One region of the Marinobacter subterrani genome, then DNA from elsewhere that is predicted to be linked to it. Evidence: predicted binding sites of a transcription regulator. Region 1 holds the regulator's gene; each other region holds the start of a gene.

Evidence for each region. Region 1 encodes sigma-54, which starts transcription at its own class of promoters, with help from an activator protein. Its sites were predicted from a motif close to ANTGGCATNNANNTTGCTNT; they were not measured.
Region 2: a site for sigma-54 is predicted at 2,335-2,354, ahead of flgA (flagellar basal body P-ring formation chaperone FlgA). Genes of this name have one in related genera too.
Region 3: a site for sigma-54 is predicted at 2,077-2,096, ahead of msub_RS22020 (PEP-CTERM sorting domain-containing protein). Genes of this name have one in related genera too.
Region 4: a site for sigma-54 is predicted at 1,622-1,641, ahead of flgB (flagellar basal body rod protein FlgB). Genes of this name have one in related genera too.

What each region holds. Positions count from the first base shown of each region.
Region 1 covers NZ_LFBU01000001.1:1,947,527-1,951,736, reverse strand. Annotated here, with positions in the region: gene rapZ (RNase adapter RapZ) at 1-522, opposite strand, end outside; gene ptsN (PTS IIA-like nitrogen regulatory protein PtsN) at 551-1,021, opposite strand; gene hpf (ribosome hibernation promoting factor) at 1,108-1,416, opposite strand; gene msub_RS09190 (RNA polymerase factor sigma-54) at 1,518-3,044, opposite strand; gene lptB (LPS export ABC transporter ATP-binding protein) at 3,251-3,976, opposite strand; gene lptA (lipopolysaccharide transport periplasmic protein LptA) at 3,954-4,210, opposite strand, start outside.
Region 2 covers NZ_LFBU01000001.1:443,520-447,729, forward strand. Annotated here, with positions in the region: gene msub_RS02110 (hypothetical protein) at 1-470, shown strand, start outside; gene msub_RS02115 (flagella synthesis protein FlgN) at 501-971, opposite strand; gene flgM (flagellar biosynthesis anti-sigma factor FlgM) at 979-1,305, opposite strand; gene flgA (flagellar basal body P-ring formation chaperone FlgA) at 1,493-2,194, opposite strand; gene msub_RS02130 (chemotaxis protein CheV) at 2,382-3,311, shown strand; gene msub_RS02135 (CheR family methyltransferase) at 3,349-4,176, shown strand.
Region 3 covers NZ_LFBU01000001.1:867,929-872,138, reverse strand. Annotated here, with positions in the region: gene prpF (2-methylaconitate cis-trans isomerase PrpF) at 141-1,319, shown strand; gene msub_RS22020 (PEP-CTERM sorting domain-containing protein) at 1,400-2,035, opposite strand; gene msub_RS04020 (THxN family PEP-CTERM protein) at 2,616-3,431, shown strand; gene msub_RS04015 (PEP-CTERM/exosortase system-associated acyltransferase) at 3,565-4,210, opposite strand, start outside.
Region 4 covers NZ_LFBU01000001.1:355,626-359,835, reverse strand. Annotated here, with positions in the region: gene msub_RS01760 (flagellar hook assembly protein FlgD) at 1-655, opposite strand, end outside; gene flgC (flagellar basal body rod protein FlgC) at 674-1,123, opposite strand; gene flgB (flagellar basal body rod protein FlgB) at 1,158-1,556, opposite strand; gene msub_RS01745 (nitroreductase family protein) at 1,795-2,346, opposite strand; gene msub_RS01740 (DUF962 domain-containing protein) at 2,502-2,813, shown strand; gene msub_RS01735 (adenylate/guanylate cyclase domain-containing protein) at 2,815-4,210, shown strand, end outside.

The sequences.
Region 1 (4,210 bases):
ACCGAACGACTGGAACAGCAGGGCCAGTTCCTGATCCTTGCGCCCGACAACCCGCTGTTTGATCATGTCACGAAGTTCGTACATGGACATGCCGGTTGTGTTCACATAAAGGTCGGAGAGCTTGGATAGAGGCTCAAGGAGTTTCTTTTCACTGGTGATTGCCTCTCTCAGCGAGGTTTTGTCATCGCTGAGCGGGTGCTTGCGCCGGGTAGCATGGAAGCGCTGCAGCAGGGACTGTTCGTCGGCATCCAGGAAGATGATTTCGACTGTAACCCCGGTCTCCTGGAGGCGACGGTAAATCTCCTCGAAGTTGGCCAGTTCTCCGGACAGGTTGCGAGCGTCGATGCTCACCGCCATCTTGCCGAGTCTCCCCGGCCTGGTCTGGCCTGTGGCTTCCCGGGTGAGGGGGAACAGCAGGCCGATCGGTAGATTGTCTATGCAATAGAAGCCGAGGTCCTCCAGCACATGGAGCGCGGTACTCTTGCCGGATCCGGACCTGCCACTGACGATAATCAGCTTCATGACCAACTTACCTCCACTGCAATGACTGTCATCCGCCCGAGGCGGTCATGCGTTCGTACAGGGTGCGGGCGTCCTCGCATTGCCGGAGACGGTCACAGAACGAGCGTTCATTGAATTTTTCGGCCAGTTGGCTGAGAAGCTCCAGGTGCTCGCTGGTGGCCTCTTTGGGAACGACCAGGGCGAAGATCAGGTCCACAGGCTGGTTGTCGATCGAATCGAACTCGACGCTCTCTTCCAGTGTCATCAAGACACCCACCACATGATCCAGCCCGTCTAGGCGGCAGTGGGGGATGGCGATGCCCTGGCCAATGCCGGTGCTGCCCAGACGTTCCCGTGAGATCAGGTTGTTGAAGATCTCGGTCTCGCTGAGGGTATTGTCCTGGTGGTTTATCTGCTCGGCGATAAACTCCAGGGCCCGTTTCTTGCTGGAGGCGGGCACCCGGCAAAGGGTGAGCTCCGGCGAAAGAATGTTGTCTATGGTCAGGGATGTGTCGCTCATAGGTCGACTGCATTTCCGTTAAAAAAAGGCTGCGACACGTCAGCCGTGTCGCAGCTCGATTGGATGACTTGCATGAAAACAGCCAGTTAGCGCGAGCCGTTTCCGTGCATCCGGTCTACATTCTTTTCCTTGTGCTTGAGAATCTGGCGGTCGAGCTTGTCGATCAGGGCATCAATGGCCGCGTACATATCCTCATTTTCTGCCTTTGCGTGAACTTCACCACCAACCACGTGCAGCGTGGCTTCCGCAATCTGTCGCACCTTTTCCACTTCCAGGGTTACCTGGCTGTTGCTGATGTGGTCAAAGTGACGTTCGAGCTTCTGGAATTTTTCCGAGACATAATCCTTGAGTGCGGGAGTCAGTTCTACGTGATGGCCTGAAATATTGAGTTGCATAGGCGTCTCCTGTTGTCATCATGCCGGCTCCCGGGAGCCGGCCTGGGTGCTGGCGCGTTGTGCGCCGGCGAATACGGTGTCGCGTTTCCCGCCCGTGGTGTTCAGACTAGCCGTTTGCGTTCATTGGAAGGCGGAATGTGCATCGCCTCCCGATACTTGGCAACGGTACGTCGCGCAACCTTGATTCCCTGTTCTCCTAGCATGGCTGCAATTTTACTGTCGCTCAACGGCTTTTTGGGCGTTTCGGCAGCAATCAGTTTCTTGATCATCGCGCGTATGGCCGTAGAGGAACATTCTCCGCCCTCGTCAGTGCTCACGTGGCTGGAGAAGAAATACTTCAACTCGAAAATTCCCCGGGGAGTGTGCATGAATTTCTGGGTGGTCACCCGGGAAATCGTCGATTCATGCATCTCCACCGCCTGGGCAATGTCGGAGAGAATCAGCGGCTTCATGGCTTCTTCGCCGTAATCCAGGAAGCCCTGCTGGTGCTCGACAATACGGGTTGCCACTTTCAGCAGAGTCTCATTGCGGCTCTGCAGGCTCTTGATAAACCATTTCGCCTCCTGCAGCTGATCCCGCAGGTAGGTGTTGTCGGCACTGCTGTCGGCACGCCTTATTAGTGAAGCATAGCTCGCATTTACCCGGATGCGCGGGGCAATTTCCGGATTCAGCTCAACCCGCCAGCGGTCGTTGTGCTTGCGGACGATCACATCGGGGATAACGTAGTCCGGTTCGGCGCGGTCAATCACGTCGCCCGGGCGCGGGTTCAGGCCGGTAATCAGGGCCAGGACTTCCCGCAACTGGTCTTCCTTCAGGCGGCTGCGGCGCAGCAGCTGGGCGTAATCACGGTTGCCGAGAAGATTGATGTAGTGGGTGATCACCAGTCGTGCCTGGGCCAGCCAGGGGGTATCCGGTGGTAGCTGGTTGAGCTGGATCAGCAGGCATTCCTGCAGGTCGCGGGCGAAAACCCCGGGTGGGTCGAAGTGCTGCAGGCGATGGAGAACGGCTTCAACTTCATCCAGTTCGAGGGGATCTTCGTCATGTTCATCCAGCAACCCGGCGTGGATCTCGTCAAGATCGCTGGTCAGATAACCACGCTCATCCACCGCATCCATCAGCGCATGCGCAATGGCCTGGTCCCGCTCGCTCATGGGGGTCAGGTTCAGTTGCCATTCCAGATGGTCCTGAAGGGTTTCGGTGGGTGAATTCCGGGTTTCGAAATCGTGATCGTTTTCGTCGTCGTTGCGGGCCGTGGTAGCCGGGGCCGACTGGTAGATATCTTCCCAGGCGGTGTCGACCGGAAGGTCATCCGGGATATTGTCCGGGATTTCGTTCTCCGAGGACCAGTCAGGACCGTTTTCGGACTTATCCCAGTCAGATGGGGGCTCTGGCGTTGTTTCAGCGGCGGACTCGGCGGCATTCGCTTCGCGTTCGTCATTCGCGGCGTCGGCTTCGGCCGAGTCATCGTCCTCGGAGGTTTCCAGCATCGGATTGGATTCCAGGGCCTGCTGGATTTCCTGCTGAAGGTCGAGGGTAGAGAGCTGGAGAAGCCGGATCGCCTGTTGCAGCTGGGGCGTCATGGTCAGGCTCTGACCCAGCTTTAACTGTAGGGAGGCTTTCATCACCATGGTTCAGGATCCGTCACTCATCAGCGCTTTGTGTCATAAGAGGTGAAAAAATCTTTATATGCCCGTTACTTGCCGTGGATTGCGTTTACCCTAGCAAGTTCTTTGCCGAGTTTACTTGCTACAGATCATCAAAACAATCTCGGGGTCAGATGAAATTGGGGTCAGATGAACTTTTCATCTGACCCCAATTTCATCTGACTCCGGCTTCACAGCCGGAACTCGTCGCCCAGGTACACCTTCTTCACCTGCTGATTGGCCAGAATGGCGTCGGCATTCCCGGAGGCGATGATGTGGCCGCCGGAGACGATGTAGGCATTCTCGCAGATATCGAGGGTCTCACGCACGTTGTGATCAGTGATCAGCACGCCGATCCCCTTGTCCCGGAGGTGGCGGATGATGTGCTTGATGTCACTCACGGAGATGGGGTCGACACCGGCGAACGGTTCATCCAGCAGGATGAAAGCCGGCTCCATCGCCAGGGCCCGGGCAATTTCCACGCGCCGGCGTTCACCGCCGGACAGGGCCATGCCCATGCTGTCGCGAATATGGGTAATGTGAAACTCTTCGAGCAGTTCTTCCAGTTTTTTTTCCCGTTCTGCCCTGGCCAGCCCCTTGCGAGTTTCCAGAATGGCCATGATGTTGTCGCGCACCGAAAGCTTTCGGAATACCGACGCCTCCTGTGGCAGGTAGCCGATTCCCTGGCGTGCGCGGCCATGCATGGGCAACGGTGTGATATCGCGGCTGTCGATGGTGATCCGCCCGCTGTCGGCGGGCACCAGCCCGACTATCATGTAAAAGCAGGTGGTCTTGCCGGCGCCATTGGGGCCGAGCAGGCCAACGATTTCCCCGCTGCGGATTTCCAGGGAAACGTCGAGCACCACTTTTTTCTGTTTGTAACTCTTTGCCAGATTACTGGCTCTCAGAATTGCCATCGGAACCTTGTGTGTTAGTGCTGCGCGGCTGAATCACCATTTCTACCCGGCCGGAACCTTCGCCATCAGCGGCCCCGCCCTCGGCAGTCACGACCCGGCGGGCGGTATCATAATGGATGACATCACCCCGGAACACATTGCCATTCTGTTCGATGACCGCCTTCTGTTCAAAGGTCAGTTGCTGGTCGGAGGCGGACCAGGTGATGTTCAGGGCCTTGGCGTCGGTTTCACCCG
Region 2 (4,210 bases), 1.5 Mb from region 1:
GCGCCTCGCAGGCGTCTCCGGAAGCCGGTGAGCTGTATCAGAGCGGCAACCTTGCCCCGCTGACGGAAGCGGAGCTGGCGGAGGTTTCCGGGCAGGGCGATCCGACCCTGCTTGGCCGCATCGGGCTGGTCGGAGCGATGGCTGGCAATCCGATGGGTGAGGGCGGCCAGGCTGAACAATCCGGGCCCGACGTCATCGAGGGCATCAAGCTGGCGGCGAATATCTTTGTGCCGGTTCTGAACTTCCTGGATTCGGATCTCAGCATTTCCGGTGTCCACTACCGGGCGGGGCAGCCACGCTACTCGGTGCGGGAAGACGGCGCCCTGATGCTGGCGTTCCCCGAGCGTATCGAACAGATCCGCATGGACAATATCCGTGTTGCCGGAAACCAGAGCCCGTCAATGGGCAACGTGAGCATTCACGACATCCGGTTCCATCCGGATTCCCGGATGACCATCTATACCCGATAGAGCTGGCGGAGGAATCTGCCGGCGCCGTGTTCAGGCGCTGGCAAGTACCGTACGGCTTGACACCGTGGTCTGCTCGCCACGGGCACCATAGAGTTTTGGCTGGCTGGTAGCACCACGGAAGATATCGGTCAGGCGGGACAGGCGCTTTTGCAGGTGGCTGATGACCCGGCCATTGGCCTGGTTCAGCGACTGGCAGGCGCGCAGTTTCTGATCGGCTTCCTGCCAGAGCTGGTAGAGCTCGGCGAGACCCGCGCTGCGAATGAAGCGGGAAGGTTCGCCGCTCTCGGGGCGGTAACCCATCTGGACAAGGGTGCGGATTTTCTGCTTGGCCCGCTCGCGGATCGCGCCAAGAAGATCGCCTTTCTCCTTGGTGAGCCCATTAAGTGCCTGGAGGTCGGAGGTAGCGAGGCAGGCTTTTTCCCTGTCCAGGACATCAGCCAGCGCGTCCAGTTGGCTGAGATCCTGGGACAGAAGGTTCTTCAGATCATCAATTGCGGCCATGATTTACTCACCCGAAAATGCTTTCATCCATCTCAAGCATTTTCTGGGCCAGTTTCTCGGCATCAATCTTGTAGGTTCCGTTTTCCAGAGCGGAACGGATCTGTTCAATCCGGTCGTCATCCATTTCCGGATAATCGCCGAGTTTCTGCTCAAGCTGTTTGAGATTTTTGGCCTGACTGCTCAGGCTGACGTTTTCCCCCCGGGCTCCCTGAGCCTGGGTTTTTGCCTGCTGATTGGTCGCCTGCTGGGTGTTCTGGGTGCTGGCGCCCTTGTCGGCCGTGGTTCTCTGGGTGTTGACCTGGCCGGGGCCAATTCCATTGAAGTCAACTGACATATCGTTACCTGCTTGCCTGGTGCACCACGGGTGTGGCGCTCACTCGAGTTTATATCTGCTTAACGGCTGTACCGCAGAAACCTTTAGAAACTTTTTTCCTCCAGGGTTAACGTTTTGTTACCCGGAAGCCTATGCCTGCATTTACGGCAAGCTTTTGCCATGTCGGCAAGGCGTTGCCGAATGCATGTCACATCGGGATTTCCACGTGGCCGGGGCCAACAACGTTCCCTTTCACCGTGCGGGAAGACCGGAGATTCTCCACCAGAACCTGCTCCCCGATGCCCGCGCTTGCCAAGGCCTTGCCCCTGGAACTGACCGAGAATCCGCCACTTCTGGCGGTAATGATAACATGGTCGCCGCGCTCAACCGCAGCCGGCGCAGAGAGCATGTCGGGCGTGATCAGTGCGCCGGCATTGATGGATCGCCTGACTTCCATGCCCACGGCCTCTTGGGTCTCTGTTATAGCGCCGCGCCTTGAGGCATTAATCTCAACCGGCTGATGCGTAACGAGATCCGCAGTAATTCGCTCACCGCGAGTCAGTGGCCGGGTTGCTACCAGGGCCGGCCCATGGATTGAAACAGACGCGGTAACAAACATGCGCCATGGGCGGTTGCCCTCGCAGGACACTTGCAAAGTGGGGCTTGTGCTCTTCCAGGGGTCACCGCTGAACTCGACTGTCAGTGGACTTTCGCATTCGGCGAGGGCGACACGGCTGTCGATTGATCCCGACTCATAGGCGACCTTGTAGCCGGCACTGGCCTGTTCTGTGGCAAACTCATCCAGAAATTTCAGGGTGGCTTCCCGGATTTGTCCCGCCGTGGTTTGCGCCAGCAATGAGCCGCTCAAGCCAGACATCAGCAGGAGTACGACGAATTTGGTGATGCGCATATGCAGTTGTTTGTCCTATGCTGTCTATATCCGGGCGGAAAACCACGGACATGCCTAAGGATTAAGTACTAGCGGCCGATACACTAGCCGGTCCGCCGAGCAAACGACGGTTTTCCGTTGTTTCGGCCGTTATTCAGCAAGCAGCAAGATATATGCCGGTGTAACATCGGCAAGCCGGGAGAAAAACATGGCAGGGGTATTGGACAGCGTAAACCAGCGCACGCAGCTGGTAGGGCAGAATCGCCTTGAGCTCCTTCTGTTCCGCTTGAGGGGGCGCCAGATCTATGGCATCAACGTGTTCAAGGTTAAGGAAGTTCTGCAGTGCCCCAGGCTCTCATCCATTCCCAACAGCCGGAATGTGGTCAGGGGCGTCGCGCACATTCGCGGTGAAACCATTCCGATTATTGATCTGAGCATGTCGATTGGACTGCCCGGTATACCGCAGGAAGATCTGGCGACCAGTTTTGTCATCATTACCGAGTACAATCGCAAAACCCAGGGCTTCCTGGTGACCGCTGTCGACCGGATCATGAACATGAACTGGGAAGACATTCTGCCGCCACCCAAGGGCGCCGGAAGGGATGTGTACCTTACCGCTGTCACCAAAATTGATGATAAGCTGGTAGAAATCATTGATGTAGAGAAGGTTCTTGCCGAGGTTTCTCCGCTCGGGGAGAATGTAACCGAAGCCGTGCTGAGCAAGAGTGCCGACCGGGTTCCAGGCCATCTGCCGGTTCTGGTTGTTGATGATTCTTCAGTGGCCCGCCGGCAGATAGAACGCTGCCTGACAGCGATCGGAATGGAAGTCGCCACCAGGAATGATGGCAAGCAGGCCTACGACTATCTCAAGGAAATCACGTCGGACGGTAGCCGGGCGAAAGACCACCTAAGTCTGATTATCTCCGATGTTGAAATGCCGGAGATGGACGGTTACACCCTGGTGACCAAGGTAAAAGGAGATCCGGCCCTTGCCGATGTGTTTATCATGCTGCACACCTCCCTCAGCGGCGTTTTCAACCAGGCCATGGTGAAAAAAGTGGGGGCAGACGATTTCATGGCAAAGTTCAGTCCGGACGAACTGGCAGAGCGGGTAATGGAAATCATCGACCAGGGATGATCCGGCCGTTCAGACATTCATTCAGAACAGAGATCCAATGAAAGCGGATATAACGCCACAGGAATATGATGCCTTCAAGTCGTTCCTGCAGGATGCCTGTGGGATTTTGCTGGGCGAAAACAAACAGTACCTGGTGAAAAGCCGGTTGCGCAGAATTCTCGAGGAGAACAGCCTGAATTCGCTGGGGGAACTCCTTGACCGGCTCCGGCGGCCCGGCCGGGGTGGCTTGCGGGAAGTCGTCATTGACGCCATGACCACCAATGAAACCCTGTGGTTCCGTGACAACCATCCGTTCCGGATACTCCAGGACAAGCTGCTTCCGGAATTGGCCGAGCGTAAGTCCGGCCAACCGCTTCGCATCTGGTCTGCCGCCTGTTCCACCGGGCAGGAGCCTTACTCGGTCGCCATGATTGTCGAGGAGTTCCGGCGGCTCCGGCCGGGAAAATTGCGGGATGTAAAAATCACCGCCACCGACATTTCCAAAAGTGTGCTTGAGGTTGCCCGCAAGGGCGAATACGAGATGCTAGCCATTGGTCGCGGCCTGTCACCGGAGCGCCAGAAGCAGTTCTTTACCCCGTCACTGAACGGCGGCTGGCAGATCAAGCCGCAGCTCAAGACCATGGTGGAATTCAAGGAGCTGAATCTGCTGGAGCGATACATGCTGGGCAAATTCGATATCGTGATGTGTCGCAACGTCCTGATTTATTTTTCCGCCGAATCGAAAAAAGACATTCTGACCCGAATGCATGCCACCCTGAACCCGGGCGGTTATCTGGTTCTCGGTGCCTCTGAATCCCTGAACGGTTTGCCCCACCTTTATGAAATGGTGCAGTGCCACCCGGGCATCATCTACAGAAAAAAATAACGGTGCACCTGAAACCGCTGTAACAAGAGAGCGA
Region 3 (4,210 bases), 1.1 Mb from region 1:
TGGGCCTAATCCGACCTACGCCATGGCTATAGCCAAACCAACGTAGGTCGGATTAGGCAAAGCCGTAATCCGACAATGAAACCGCCCCATGTAGGTCGGATTAGCGCAGCGTAATCCGACAAAAAGCCAAAAGGTACCCCATGCCTAACAAGCCACAAATCAAAATCCCCGCCACCTACATGCGTGGCGGCACATCAAAAGGCGTCTTCTTCCGCCTTCAGGATCTCCCGGAAGCGGCACAAACCCCGGGCGAGGCAAGAGACAAACTCCTGCTTCGCGTAATCGGCAGCCCGGACCCGTACCAGAAACAAATCGACGGCATGGGCGGCGCCACTTCCAGCACCAGCAAAACCGTGATCCTGGCGGAACCCACCCAGCCGGGCCACGACGTTGACTATCTGTTCGGCCAGGTCTCCATCGACAAGCCGTTTGTGGACTGGAGCGGTAACTGCGGCAACCTCACCGCCGCCGTAGGCGCTTTCGCCATCAACAGCGGCTTTGTCGGCAAAGACCGGATTCCGGAAAACGGGACCTGCACCGTGCGCATCTGGCAGGCCAACATCCGGAAAACCATCGTCGCCCACATCCCCATCACCAACGGCGAAGTGCAGGAAACCGGCGATTTCGAGCTGGACGGTGTCACATTCCCAGCAGCCGAAGTACAGGTGGAATTCATGGATCCGGCCGATGGCGAAGGCTCCATGTTCCCCACCGGCAACCTGGTGGACGACCTGGAAGTACCCGGCGTCGGCACCCTGAAAGCCACCATGATCAACGCCGGCATCCCCACCATCTTTGTTAACGCCGAAGACATCGGATACAAGGGCACCGAGCTGCAGGACGACATCAACTCCGACCCCAAGGCCCTCGCCAGGTTTGAATCCATCCGGGCCCATGGCGCGGTGCAAATGGGGCTGATCCAGAACATCGAAGAAGCGGCAAACCGTCAGCACACCCCGAAAGTAGCCTTCGTGGCGAAGCCTGCGGATTACGTGTCCTCAAGCGGAAAGAGCATCGGAGCCGGGGATGTGGATGTTCTGGTCCGCGCTCTGTCCATGGGCAAACTCCACCACGCCATGATGGGCACGGCTGCCGTGGCCATTGCTACGGCATCGGCGGTTCCGGGAACCCTGGTGAACCTCGCCGCCGGCGGGGGAGATCGCACTCATGTGACCTTCGGCCATCCTTCCGGCACCTTGCGTGTTGGGGCGGAAGCAAAGGAAGTGGATGGTCAGTGGACGGCAACCAAAGCCATTATGAGCCGTAGTGCGCGGGTTTTGATGGAGGGTTGGGTGAGGGTGCCCGGAGACCGTTTCTGAGTCGGAATTTACAAACCTGCAGCGAGAGATTGCGGGGGAGTTGTCAACGGGGGGCCTGGCGGCACCCCCGTAGGCTGGGCTCAGCTTTTACGCCGGGCCATGCCCATACCCAGCAGGCCTAACCCCATAAGCGCCAATGTGGCGGGCTCAGGCACCGCCGTCACCATGATGTCGTACCCGGTGCTTCCACCGTGGTCCTCCCGCAGAAGTTGAAGATAGTGCGTTCCTGCACCCAGCACAGTGCCAAAGGAATATTCCCCGGGGCTGGAGCCACCGCTTGCCATGGCACCAAACTCGAAATTACCGTTGATCCAGGCAAAGATCCCATTGTCTACGCCAATATCAACCGTAATGCTTGCTGCCTTATCCAGAATGAATTGATAGACAATGGCTGTCTCATCATTAACCGTCCAGCTTCCGGGGATCGGGGTGTTTGGGCCGCTCCAGGTTCCCGCCGTGAAATCAGCACCAAGCCAGTTACCCAGGTTTGGGGTCAGGGAGAGATCCGGCTCGGGCAGCGGGTTGACAACGGGGTCTCCCTCGCTGACTCCTGCACCCGGAAACGAAGAGGACAGCGGGCCGTAGGTTTCTGCCAGATCCCCCAAGCCGTCGTTGTACCAACCGGTCGTGTTGTTATCAATAATAATGGTGGCAGATGCCGCGCTGGCAAACAGTGTGAGCGCGGTACCCGCCACCAATTGATCAATCCTTCTCATAAGGCAACTCCAACTATCGAATGGATGTCCGAGTCAGCGACATAGCAAATTTAGGGCCTTAAAAAAATAAGACATATAAAACAATGGATTGTCGGCATAATTGATGGCGGGAATTGCAATTGTGTAAGGAAAGTCGACAGGTAGGAGCGGGCTTTCAGACTGAGCCCTGCCTCAAGTATAACGCTGGCTGGTGCATAGCCTGCACCTTTGACCACAATATAGATCAACCTGGCTTTTACGGTGTCAGGTTAGTTTACATTCCTTGTGGCGAGCCTTATTTTTAAAGACATTCTTAATCCTGAAATTACTAAAAAAAGGCTTATCTAAACACCTTTCTTCTGATTGCTTCCTTCGAAGCCCTTATAAAAAATACATAGCGCCTGAAGCGATGTATTTGTGCTCTCTGAATGTCGAAGATGCTTACACCTTGCTCTCAAGGCCAATGGAATTTTGACGATAGTTTACTGAAAGATAAAAGATTTAATTTCATGGCATGGCTGATGCTTATAGGTTAGGGACCGCTGACGTGCGTACTTGAAGTCCAGCAACTGACAGCGTCATCAATCAAGGAGAGATTATTATGAAAACTGCATTTAAAAGAACCCTTCTATCGGCTCTTGTCGTACCCTTTGCTCTGGCGGCGCAATCTGCCAGCGCAGTGATGATCACCGACTGGGGATATGAGGTTGACAGCGTATTCTCCAACTGGACCCAGACAACCGGCGATGGATCTGTTACAGCCACTGACTCTGACCGCAAGCTGTCTTGGGGCGTTGGTTCCGGACCACAGTCGTCTGTCTCGATCACTGATGTTGCTGAGCCGAGTGGTCTGATGACCAACGGGGGTTTCGTAGACGGTGGGGTATTCACCCACACCAACAATACGCTCCCAGCCAGTGGCGCGGCGCTGGCCAGCTTCGATCTGACTTCGACGCTGACCCTGACTCCGTTTGCACCTCCTGGCGATCCGCTGCCCCCAACATCGACTAAGTTCATCAGCTTCTTCAATGAAACGTTGAATAATGGAAACTGTGTCGACGACTCAGTCTCCAACTGCGATGATATCTTCACGATCGACAACTTCGAGGACCTGGGCGCTGTGGATAACGGTTCAGGTGGCTTCCAGTTCGCCTCCTCGTTCATTCTCGATGATTACAAGTATACAGTATTCCTTGAACTGATCGGGTTGGCCGTTCTGGATGATGATGCCTGTACAGCAGCGGGCGCTGCCTCCGGATGCGTTGGTCTTCTGACCGAAGAGGGAACAGCCAATCATTTCGATACCCGCTTCAAGATCACAGCGGTAGAAGTGCCTGAGCCAGGCACCCTGGCTCTGCTGGGCATGGGCCTTGCCGGCCTTGGACTGGCACGCAGGAGAAAAGCTGCAAAGGCATAAAGTCTGAATAGAAACAGCATTCAGATGGTAATGCCGGTAAAAAGCCCCCGCTAACAAGCGGGGGCTTTTTCAGTCTTGGCCAGCGCCCAAAGCAAAGTCACTGGGGGCCAGCGAGCATCGCTCAGGTGCAGGATCAGGCAACCTGTTTCTCGTTTTCCGCAAAATCAGTATCCGGCTTTGCAGGCAAATAACGTCCATTGTCCGTAATGAGAGACCAGACATCCGGGCGTCGCCTTCTTATACCTTCAATCAGTGAGGCTGCCTCGGTGAAAGCCGGGCGACGGCGACCGTGATACTCAATCAGCGGGCCCACATGATCAAACTCCACACCAAATCGCTTTAACAGGCGCAGCTGGGCGGGTTCCATCACAGCAATCCAGTGGGTTATGCCGTGTCTGACCGACATCTGGAGGATGCCGGCGAAAAGTCCGAGGCTGATGTAGGGCATGGCGCGTTTGCCGTTTTCCGAATCGCTGTAGCAGACGAAATCGCTGATGCCTGTGCCGGATTCGTCCTCGTTCAGGCGCCGCCGAAACTCCCGGCTGACGGCCATCCGTGATATCTCCGCGACCTTTTCCCGGCGTGCGCCTGCAAAAGCCTCCTGGGCGTGCTGGTTCATCCGGTGGATGCAGGGGGCTTCCATCGGAAAGTCGGCCTGGTCCGGGTTATCACCCGCCATAACGAGACGAACAGTGGCAACGCTGTCGCCGGTCATTCGGTGGCGAATCAGCGCGTGAGCCGATCGCAGGTCATATGCATCGTGTTCGCGTTTATCGGCG
Region 4 (4,210 bases), 1.6 Mb from region 1:
ACAGGGCGATGGAGCCCATACCTGCAAGATTCAGAGTGATCGAGCCACCCTGGCCCAGGGAGACACTGTCAACATTGGCACTCACCATGGTCGACAACTGCTGCGGGCCATCGGGGTAGGATGCTTCCGCCACAATGCGGTAGGGCCCCGGCGGCAAGGGATTGCCGTTGCCGTCCTTGCCATCCCAACTGAATGAGGTCACTCCGGCCTGGCTGCTACCCATATCAATCTGGCGCACCAGCTCGCCGTTCTGGCCCTGAACCGACAGCCGCAGCCCACCCGTCGAGGCAGGAACCTGGATGGTACCGCTCACCTGGCCTTCAGCACCCAGAATGCCGATCTGGGAGGGCGCAAGAACCGTTTTACCCACCATGGCTGAGGCCTGCAGCGCCTGGGTTGAGCGGAACTGCCCTGCCACGTCTTCCACCGTGCCGGACAGATTCTGAATTTCCTCCAGGGAACTGAACTGCGCCAGCTGAGATATAAACTCTCCGTTGTCCTGGGGTTCCAGCGGGTTCTGGTTCTTCAGTTGGGCCAGCATCAGCTCCATGAATTCGCCGCGGCCCAGCTCGCTGGAACCCTTGCCGGCGTCCTGACTCTTCAGCTGATACTGGCTCAGAACATCCGACGCACCTGTTGTGTTTACTGCAGTCATGTTGTGCTCCTCACCCTGTTACTGCTGACCAAGTGTCAGAACGCGCTGCATCATGGACTTGGCTGTGTTCATGACATCGACATTCATCTGGAAGCTTCTGGACGACGACATCATGTCCGCCATCTCTTCCACCACGTTTACATTGGGGTAGTAGACATACCCCTCCTCATTGGCTGCCGGATGATTCGGCTCGTAACGCATCTGCAGTTCCGCCTGGCTCTCAACGATGCCTTCAACCCTGACACCGGCGCCCTGCTCCTGCTCACCTCCCATCGTGAAGCCACTCTGGCCCGGGTTCAGCAAAGACTGCTGAATGGCAGCAAACACCGGCTTTCGGGCCCTGTAGGTTGTCTCGGTACTGGAACTGGCCGTCTCGGCATTGGCAATGTTGGATGCCGTGGTATTCAGCCGCAGTGATTGCGCCGTCATGCCGGAGCCGGCGATATCAAAAATGTTGCCAAGTGACATGAAAATTCTCCCTCGCTAATCCTGTGACTGCGGCTTATTCGCCTTTGATGGCTTTGGTCAGGCCGCTGAACTTACTGCTCAGAAACTGGAAACTGGCCTGGAAGTCCATGGCGTTGCGCATAAAGCGCGCCTGCTCCTCCTGGGTATTCACTGTGTTCCCGTCTACCGAGGGCTGATGCGGCACCCGGTACAGCAGGTCACCCGCTTCGCCCGACGGAGAGATACCCATATGGGCCTCATCGGTTTTTTCCATCTGGAAGCCGCTGACAGACTCATGGGCCCGCTGCATCATCGCCTGGAAATCCACGTCCCGGGCCTTGAAACCCGGGGTATCGGCGTTTGCGAGGTTATTCGCCAGAACCTCGGCACGCTTCACCCGTGCTTCCACCGCGTACTGGTGAATACCCAGTGCATTATCGAAACTGATTGCCATGTTGCCTCCCGGAAACTGCACCTGGCACCGACCTGTTTTTGCCGGCTGTGCGCTTTGAGAGAGTTAAAGCAAGGTGAATGCCAGATTTGGAAAGGCGCTATAAATACTGCCCGCAGGCAGCATTGGCGGGCTTGGCAGGGCTAAGCTGGAAAACTGGAAATGTATGTCGGAAAAAAAACTCATGAAAGCGGCAAACCGTTTCCCCCGGCCGACGCCGGGGGAGCCATACAGTTGCTCGTTACGGCCAGTGCCGAACGAACTCCTCGACCCCGGGACGGGGAACCGGAGGTTTGGCCGACGAAACACTCCCGGTATAGAGAAAGCCCACAATCTGCTCGTTCTCACTCAGCCCCAGCCCCTCGTGCACGCCTGGGTGGTAGGCCACTGAGCCGGTTCGCCACATAACGCCATAACCGGCATCCTGAAGTGCCAGTTCAAGAAAACCCATGCCCGCGGCCGCCGACATGACCTGCTCCACCTCCGGAACTTTCGGGTGGGGGCGCGGCGAAGCGATGCCCACAATAACCATGGGCGCGCGCAAAGGGGCTGTCCGGAGTTTTTCGGTTTGCCGTTCGTCAGTGTCGTCAGCGCAGGCAGAAGCAAACAGCCCTCCAAGTGCCTCCAGCCCGTCACCCTCCACGACCAGATAGCGCCAGGGCCTTAACAGGCCATGGTCCGGGGCCCGGGCGGCACAGGCAAAGGCCCGGTCGAGGGTTTCCCTGTCTGGCGCCGGAGCCTCCAGCCTGGGCTCTGAGGATCGGTTGAGCAGGAAATCGGTGACTGCGGTCATATCGCCTCGCTTTCTGGTGACTGTATTAAAAAGTGCGCAGCAACAATTGCCGGCTGTGAATTGTGGGTTGTACGTAATGCTGTTAACCTTTGGTCGTAGTCGGCTTGACCAACAACTATAAATGCCGCAGGCGTGAGAAAGTGAGAAGCAACACAATGAGCAATCAGCGAGCCTTCAACAATTTCACTGAATTCTATCCGTATTATCTTGAAGAACACAGCGATGCCACCTGCCGTCGCCTGCATTTTTTGGGCAGCCTTCTCGTTCTTCTGGTTGCCGTCTGGGCCCTGACATCGGGTAACCCGGTCTGGCTGTTGTCCCTGCCTGTCATCGGCTACGGGTTTGCCTGGGTCGGCCATTTCAGGTTTGAGAAAAACCGCCCGGCAACTTTCCAATACCCACTGTACAGCCTGATGGGAGACTGGGTCATGTTCCGGGACATGCTCATTGGCAGGATCCGTTTCTGAGATGATGAGCGTACCCGCCGATCTGCGCAATGCCAGCAATTCCGCCGGCAAGTCGATGGTTGCTGAGATCCCCGGCAATCCCATTGCGATACCTCCGATGCCGGATTACAGCGGCCGGATCCTGGCATACACCTCCACGGCCGCCATTATTGTTACCGGCGTGCTTCAAGAGGCCTTTCCTCACCCGCTGCTATGGCTGGTGGCCGGCGCCCTGTCCTGGCCCCACATCGCCCATGCGCTGACCCGCAAGACCTTCCTCAGGACCTCCACCCGGATTCGGCAGAAAATGCTTATTGTCGACTGCGTGATCGGCGGCGGCTTCATCGGCTGCATTGGCCTGGTGGTAATCCCCTCCCTGGCGGTGGCCCTGATGCTGATGTTCAGTTGCCTGATTGTCGGCGGCATTCGGCAGTGGCTGCTCGGCACCGGTTTCATGATTGGAGCGATTGCCATAGCCGTGGCCATACTTGGTCCGGCAGACGGCCCGCATGCACCCCTGCTCACCATGATTGTTTCGGTGCTTTCCACCGGCCTGTATATCTGTGTTACCGCCTACTATTCACACCAGCAGGCCCGGGCACTGATGCTGGCCAAGACCCAGATCCAGAACCAGCGAGAGCAATCCATCGCTCTCTCCCACAAACTGTCCAAGTACCTTTCGCCCCAGGTATGGCAGTCCATATTTACCGGCGAGCGGGACGTGCGCCTGGAAACACAGCGCAAGAAACTGGCGGTGTTCTTCTCCGACATCAAGGGGTTCACTGAACTCTCCGAAGAAATGGAACCGGAGGCTCTGACCGAATTATTGAATCACTACTTCAATGAAATGTCGGAAGTGGCTCTCAAGTACGGCGGCACCATCGATAAGTTCGTGGGTGATTCCATCATGGTGTTTTTCGGCGATCCCACCAGCCGTGGACAACGGGAAGACGCCCTGGCCTGCGTTTCCATGGCCATCGACATGCGCAAGCATATGAAGATCATGCGCCAGAAATGGCGGAGCCAGGGCATCAAGACCCCACTGGAAATCCGTATGGGCATCAGCACCGGCTACACAACAGTGGGCAATTTCGGAGCTGAGAACCGCATGGACTACACCATTATCGGCAAGGAAGTGAATCTGGCCAGCCGCCTTGAATCGCTGGCGGAGCCCGGTGAGATTCTGGTGTCCTACGAGACCTTCTCCCTGATCAAAGACAAGATCATGTGCCGGGACAAGGGCGAGATCACCGTAAAAGGGTTCGGCAAGCCGGTGCCGATATACGAGGTGGTGGATTTCCGGCGGGACATGGGGCCGAACCGCAGTTTCATGGAGCATGAACACAGTGGCTTTGCCATGTACCTCGATTCGGACAAGATCACCGAGAAGGAGCGCCAGTCCATCCTCACTGCCCTGG